DNA from 2 places in the Streptomyces sp. S6 genome. Region 2 is predicted to be linked to the other one. Evidence: riboswitches for the same ligand, from Rfam matches in the RefSeq annotation. Region 2 holds a riboswitch; the other holds the start of a gene.

Region 1 (3,743 bases), on a different contig from region 2:
GCTCTCCGTGCGCACCCCCGCGCGCCGGGGCACGGAGTGGGCCTTCGAGGCGTACGACGCGGAGGGTGGCGAACTCCGGCTCACGTTCCGCGACGGCGGACTGACCGTCACCCTGCACTACCGGATGCGCGGGGACGTCGTCGAGCGCTGGGCGGTCCTCGGGAACGACGGGGACGAGGCGCTGGAGCTGCTGCGCGCCGACTCCGCGACCTGGACGCTGCCGCACCGCGAGCACTGGCGCCTGTCCCAGCTGCACGGCCGCTGGGCCGCCGAGTCCCGCCTCACGCGGTCGCGCCTGACCTACGGCGAGAAGATCATCGGCAGCCGCCGGGGCCACACCGGCCACCCGCACCTGCCCTGGGTCGCCCTCGACACCGACGCCACCGAGGAGCGCGGCGAGGTCTACACCGCCGCCCTCGGCTGGTCCGGCTCCTGGCGGATCGCCGTCGCCCAGCTCCCCGACGCGCGCGTGCAGATCACCGGCGGCGCCGGACACGACGAGTCGGGCCTCCTGCTCCTCGCCGACGGCGACTCCTTCACCACCCCCGTCTTCGCCGCCCTGTGGAGCGACGGCGGCTTCGGCGGCGCCAGCCGCGCCTGGCACGCCTACCAGCGCGAGCACGTGATCCCGGACGCCGCGCAGGACCGCCCGGTGCTGTTCAACTCCTGGGAGGCGACCACCTTCGACATCTCCGAGGAGCAGCAGCTCGTCCTCGCGCGCCGGGCGGCCGACATCGGCGTCGAACTGTTCGTCGTCGACGACGGCTGGTTCGGGGCGCGCACCAGCGACCGCGCGGGCCTCGGCGACTGGACGCCCAACCCCGACCGTTTCCCCCAGGGCCTCAAGCCGCTCGCCGACCAGGTGCACGGCCTCGGCATGCAGTTCGGCATCTGGGTCGAGCCCGAGATGGTCAACCCGGACAGCGACCTCTACCGCGCGCACCCCGACTGGGTGCAGTTCCAGGAGGGCCGCACACGCACGGAGTTCCGCAACCAGCTGATGCTCAACCTTGCGCGCGAGGACGTCCAGGAGTACCTCTGGGAGCGCCTCGACACGCTGCTGTCCAGCGCCCCGATCGACTACGTGAAGTGGGACTTCAACCGCTGCTTCACCGACGCCGGCTGGCCTGGCGACCCCTACCCGCAGCGCCTGTGGGTCGACCACGTGCGCGCGCTGTACGCGCTCCTGGACCGGCTGCGCGCCAAGCACCCCGGGGTCGCCTTCGAGTCCTGCTCGGGCGGCGGCGGGCGGATCGACCTCGGCATCCTGAGCCGTACCGACCAGGTGTGGACCTCCGACAACACCGACCCGCTGGACCGGCTCGCCATCCAGCACGGCTTCAGCCAGGTCCACCCCGCGCGCGTGATGGCCGCCTGGGTCACCGACAGCCCCAACACCCAGCTCAACCACCGGGTCAGCTCGCTGAAGTTCCGGTTCGTCAGCTCCTTCGCCGGGGTGCTCGGGGTCGGCGGCGACCTCTCCGAGTGGACCGACGCGGAGCTGGCCGAGGCGCGGGAGTGGGTGGAGCTCTACAAAAAGATCCGGCCCGTGGTCCAGCACGGCGACCTGCACCGGCTGCGCGCCCCTGAGGGCGGTCTCAGCGCCGTGCAGTACGTGCGCGGGGACGACACGGTCGTCCTCGCCTGGCTCCAGTCCCAGCACTACGGGGAGCCCGTTCCCGCGGTGCGGCTGCGGGGGATCGACACGACGGCATCGTACGAATGCCTTGAAACGGGCGAAATTCACCGGGGTGCGGTACTGGCGCATCACGGGCTGCGGACCGGATTGACGGGTGATCTGGACGCGGCGGTATTCCGGCTGCGCCGCATCTGAGGTTTCTGTCCGAATTGGCGGATTTAAATCCGTCTCGTTCTGGAGTAAGAAACGCCTTACGTCGGACGTGTGACCAGGGTCATATTCCTGGCCCTGAGTCACGCGTCATGTTCACGCGATCGGTGCGGTTTTCAAGGGAGATAGGGCATGCGGGCCGGTTGTGTCCGCACTGCGGACGGCCCGTGAACCTCGTGGCGAATCGACGGCCGGGAATTCACACACAACTTCTGCTTGTGATCGTGAGTCCGCGTCGCCTACGTTCACCAGCAATCCGGACGGACGCCGAATCCTGCCACCGCCCGGAACCGCACCCACCCACACCGCGAAACGGCAGGAGCGGGGGACCCACAGGAATCACCGCCTGTTCCGGTCTTCCGGAAGAGGCTAGGGGTAAAGCCGCATCCGTGCGGCCGGGCATCTCCTGCCCGCACCCGACAGCTCACCTCGCAGGCGCAGGAGAGGAATTCCATGCCCGCCAGGGGTAAGCACCGCCGCCCGAAGCCGCCTCGCTTCTCGCGTTCGCTCGCCGTCGCCGGAACGGGTGGCGCGGCCATCGCGCTCCCGCTCATCGGGGCCACCGGGGCACACGCCCAGACGACGTCCGCGGCCGGCCCCTCCGCCGCCGCGGCCACCGTCGACTCCCTCCCCGGACAGACCGTCAAGTCCGCCCCGGTGACCCCGGTTTCGGCGCCCACCACCCGCAGGACGGCGGCCGTCTACACGGTCCGCTCCGGCGACTACCTGTCGAAGATCGCCGAGGAGCAGAACGTCGCCGGGGGCTGGCAGCGGATCTACCGGGACAACCGGGACGCCGTCGGCTCCGACCCGTCCCTGATCCACCCCGGGCTGCGGCTGACGCTGGGCGCGAAGGCGGCGGGCGGCGGTTCCACGGGCTCCTCCCCGTCGTCGCAGTCCTCCCGCTCCTCGCAGCGGTCGTCCCAGAAGGCTCAGGAGTCGCGGAGCTCGCAGGGCTCCCAGGACAGCCAGGCGTCCACCCGCTCCTCCTCGAAGGCGGGCGGCGGCGGGAGCGTGTCGTCCTCCTCCGGCTTCACCCTGCCGGTGCAGGGCGCGGTCATCGGCACCGGCTACCGCGTCGCGGGCAGCATGTGGTCCAGCGGCTACCACACGGGCGTCGACTTCGTCGTCCCGTCGGGCACCACGCTGCGGGCCGTCGGCTCCGGGACCGTCGTCTCGGCGGGCTGGGGCGGGGCGTACGGCAACCAGGTCGTCATCCGGCTCGCGGACGGCTACTACGCGCAGTACGCGCACCTGTCGTCCCTGTCCGTCTCGGCCGGTCAGAGCGTCGGCGAGGGGCAGACGATCGGCTACTCGGGCTCCACGGGCAACGTGACCGGGCCGCACCTCCACTTCGAGATGCGCACCACCCCGGACTACGGCTCGGACATCGACCCGCTGGCCTACCTCCGCTCGCACGGCGTCTCCGTCTGACGGTCCGTCCAGCACCGACACCGGTGGGGCGCTCCTTTATTCCCGGATTGGGCAAGTCTTTGAGGGTGGCTTATCTCACCGCCCGTCAACCCTTTATTACGGTCGCGTAGGTCACATTCGAAGGTGAATCATGGTCTGTCGTGGCAGACGATTCGAACAGTGACAGCAAGACAGTGATGATCGGGTCGTACGTGGCGGTGGGGGACAGCTTCACCGAAGGCGTCGGCGATCCCGGCCCCGACGGGGCGTTCGTGGGCTGGGCCGACCGGTTCGCGGTGCTCCTCGCGGACCTCAGACCCGAGGGCGACTTCACCTACGCCAACCTGGCGGTGCGCGGGAAGCTCCTCGACCAGGTCGTGGCCGACCAGCTTCCCCAGGCCGCCGCGATGGCCCCCGACCTGGTGTCCCTGTGCGCGGGCGGCAACGACATCCTGCGCCCCGGCAGCGACCCCGACGAGGT
Region 2 (3,743 bases):
CAGCCACCCCCGTCCTAGCCGCTGCCCTCCTCCTGTCTCTGGCCGCCTGCTCCACAACCCCTTCCGACACCCGCCAAATGGCCCGAGCCCTCCCCCCGGACGCGTCCTTCACGCACCCGGGGGTCCTGGTGAACAAGGCACAACTGGACGTCGCCCGAGAGAACGTGCACGCCGGGAAACAGCCCTGGCTGCGCGCCTACCTGGACATGCGGGACAGCAAGTACGGCTCGTACAAGTACCGCCCGGAGCCGTACGAGAGTGTCGACTGCCCCGGCGGAGACCAGCCGAACCGCCCGGCGCACGGGTGTGTGGAGGAGCGGCAGGACGCGATCGCCGCGTACACGCAGGCCCTGCTGTTCAGCGTCACCGGCAAGCAGGCGCACGCGGTGAAGGCGCGGGAGATCATGGACGCCTGGTCGGCGAAGATCAGACGGCACACCGAGGACGACGCCGGGTTGCAGACCGCGTGGGCGGGGTCGACGTGGACGCGGGCGGCGGAGATCGTCCGGCACACGCCGGGCGCGGGGTGGCCGCAGGACAGGGTCCTGAGGTTCGAGGCGATGCTCAGGAACGCCTACCTCCCGGCCGTCACCCGGGAGGTCCCGGACTACAACGGCAACTGGGACCTCGCGATGACGGACGCGGCGATCGGCATCGGCGTCTTCACGAACGACCACAAGGTCTTCGACCACGCCCTGGCCCGCTTCCGCGCCCGCGTCCCCGCCTACTTCTACCTGGAGAAGGACGGCAGGATCCCGATCGCCCCCGCCCACGCGGGCCTCGACGACCCGGCGAAACTCACGAAGTACTGGTTCGGGCAGACGACGTTCAAGGACGGCGTCTCCCAGGAGACGTGCCGCAACTTCAAGCACGCGGGCTACTCGCTGGCCGCGTCCTCGCACATCGCGGAGACCGCCTGGCACCAGGGCGTCGACCTGTACGGCGAGGTCAAGGACCGGCTGAAGGCGGCGGCCGAACTGCACGCCCGCTACCAGGAGGGGGAGCAGGCGCCGGCGTGGCTGTGCGGTGGGAAGGTCGACCGGAACATGGGTCCTGACCTGGAGGTTCTCGTCAACCACCTGGAGGGCCGGCTCGGTGAGTCTGTCCCGGCCGCGCACCGGCTCGTGGCCCGGCACCGGCCCGCCGGCACGGACGACCTGTTCGTGGCCTGGGAGACCCTGACGCACGCCGGTAACCCGGGGGTCTAGCGGAACCGGTTTGGAGTTCCCCGCGGCGTGTGCCTATAGTTATCTCAACGGCGCGGGGTGGAGCAGCTCGGTAGCTCGCTGGGCTCATAACCCAGAGGTCGCAGGTTCAAATCCTGTCCCCGCTACTGAAAAAGGACCGGGATCCTGGAAACAGGGTCCCGGTTCTTTTGTTGTTCCGGGTGGTCACTCTGTGTATTGCGGAGTTCCCACCTGTCACCCAACTCGCCCGTTTTTCCCCGTCGTTGACCCGAAAATTCCGGGCCAAAAATGTTTGTGGATCAAGCAGAACCGCTTGGAAACGGGCCCTGAGGTCGATTAACGTTCGATAACGCAGCACGGTTGTCCCAGCCGTCACAAGAGACGGCTCCGTGCGCACGCGCCGAATCCCGTAAGGGAACCGGGGAACCACCACCTTGGGGTGAATCACGCGGACGCCCCCGCTCGTTCACGAGCGGACGGTTTACGCGCGTAGGAGACCTTCCCGCTCCGAACCCGTCAGCTAACCCGGTAGGCGGCGGAAGGAAAGGAGTGCGCCCGCGTGGCGAACCCGACTGCCCCAGAAGCCCCCGCCCAGCCGACCTTCGGATTCGGCAGCTACCGCGTCGAGGACGAGGGACCCTGGGAGGAGTGGAACCCCACCGCGGACTCCGTCCCGGCCAAGGGCAAGCACCGGGTCGCCAAGCAGCGCACCGGCGGCGGCGGTTTCGCCCGTAGCTCCACGGTCCTCGGCGTCGGCGTCATAGCCGCCGTCAGCGCGGGCGGCATGGCCAGCGCCAACACGGGCAACGCCCCCGTCTCCATCTCCGTCTCCGACATCCCCGGCGTCGGCTCCCTCGTCTCCGACGACGGCGACCAGGCACCGGAGCCCACGCCGATCGCGAGCATCGTCAGCGAGGCCGGCCAGGAGACCTCCGACGCAGCCGAGGCGCTGCGCAACCGGATCATCGCGCAGGCCGAGTCGCAGGCGACGCAGGCCGACCAGCAGGCGAAGGTCGCCGCGCAGCGGGCCCAGGCCGAGGCCGCCGCCAAGGCCGCGAAGGCCGCGCAGGCCAACGTCAAGGAGGCCAAGCAGGAGGCGGACGACGCGGCCCGCGAGAAGAAGGAGCAGGCGCGGCTGGCCGAGCTGGCCAAGCAGTACTCGCTGCCGACCTCGTCGTACGTCATCACCTCCACGTTCGGTCAGGCCGGGGCGCTGTGGTCGTCCGGGTACCACACCGGGCTCGACTTCGCGGCGCCCACGGGCACGCTCATCAAGGCCGTCCACAGCGGGACCATCACGGAGGCCGGGTACGCCGGGTCCTACGGCTACCGGACCATCCTCACGCTGGATGACGGCACCGAGATCTGGTACGCCCACCAGTCCTCCATCAGCGTCAGTGTCGGCCAGAAGGTCGGGACGGGTGATGTGATCGGGCGGGTCGGGGCGACCGGGAACGTCACCGGGGCGCATCTGCACCTGGAGGTGCACCCGGGTGGAGCGTCGACGGGGATCGACCCCGGGGCGTGGCTGCGGAGCAACGGGATCAACCCCTGAGGGGTTAGTACTTGAGGGGTAGCTCGTGAGGCCTACGGGTCTTACGAGCTGCCTCTTTTTTGCGTGCTGTTTCCAGCCGTTGCGGTCCGGGACGGAATTCGCCCCTCCAGGACCGTTGTTGACGCAGAGCATGACTACTCTGCGCCCTCTCGGCTCCTCCGACCTCGAAGTCTTCCCCCTCTCCCTCGGCGGCAACGTCTTCGGCTGGACCGCCGACGAGACCGCCTCCTTCGCCGTCCTCGACGCGTACGCCGCCGCCGGCGGGAACTTCGTCGACACCGCCGACTCCTACTCCGCGTGGGTCGACGGCAACAGCGGGGGCGAGTCCGAGACGATCATCGGCAAGTGGCTCAAGGCACGGGGGAACCGGGACGACATCGTCGTCGCCACCAAGGTCAGTCAGCACCCCGAGTTCAAGGGGCTGTCCGCCGACAACATCAAGGCGGCGGCCGAAGCGTCCCTGAAGCGGCTCGGGACCGATCACATCGACCTCTACTACGCGCACTTCGACCAGCCCGAGACGCCGGTCGAGGAGGTCATCGGGGCCTTCGACGAACTCGTCAAGGCGGGCAAGGTGCGGCACATCGCCGCGTCCAACGTCACGCCCGAGCGGCTGCGGGAGTACCTCGACTTCTCCGACCGCGAGGGGCTCGCCCGGTTCGTCGCGATCCAGCCCCACTACAACCTTGTCTCCCGCGACACGTACGAGGGGGAGCGGCAGGAGATCGCCTCCAAGGCCGGCCTCGCCGCCGTCCCCTACTTCGCCCTCGCTTCCGGCTTCCTCACCGGCAAGTACCGGCCGGGGGTGGCCGTCGAGAGCGCGCGTGCCGCCGGTCAGCACCTCGGCACCGAGCGGGGGGTGAAGGTGCTTGCCGCGCTCGACGAGGTCGCCGCCGCGCATGACGCCGAGGTCGCGACCGTTGCCCTTGCGTGGCTTGCGGCTCAGCCGACTGTTGCTGCGCCGATTGCTTCTGCGCGGACGGTTGAGCAGGTGCCGGCGT

What was found. Region 2 has a riboswitch for cyclic di-AMP ahead of ACVNF4_RS06965 (M23 family metallopeptidase). Riboswitches for the same ligand answer to the same signal wherever they lie in the genome.
Region 1: linked by a shared signal. The riboswitch ahead of ACVNF4_RS23645 (M23 family metallopeptidase) and the one ahead of ACVNF4_RS06965 (M23 family metallopeptidase) in region 2 are both predicted to bind cyclic di-AMP.

The regions. Positions count from the first base shown of each region.
Region 1 is NZ_JBTYMC010000192.1:847-4,589, reverse strand. Features, by position in the region: gene ACVNF4_RS23650 (alpha-galactosidase) at 1-1,834, shown strand, start outside; cyclic di-AMP (ydaO/yuaA leader) riboswitch at 2,137-2,300, shown strand; gene ACVNF4_RS23645 (M23 family metallopeptidase) at 2,303-3,283, shown strand; gene ACVNF4_RS23640 (SGNH/GDSL hydrolase family protein) at 3,460-3,743, shown strand, end outside.
Region 2 is NZ_JBTYMC010000031.1:13,359-17,101, reverse strand. Features, by position in the region: gene ACVNF4_RS06975 (alginate lyase family protein) at 1-1,208, shown strand, start outside; tRNA gene ACVNF4_RS06970 (tRNA-Met) at 1,260-1,333, shown strand; cyclic di-AMP (ydaO/yuaA leader) riboswitch at 1,576-1,737, shown strand; gene ACVNF4_RS06965 (M23 family metallopeptidase) at 1,747-2,742, shown strand; gene ACVNF4_RS06960 (aldo/keto reductase) at 2,873-3,743, shown strand, end outside.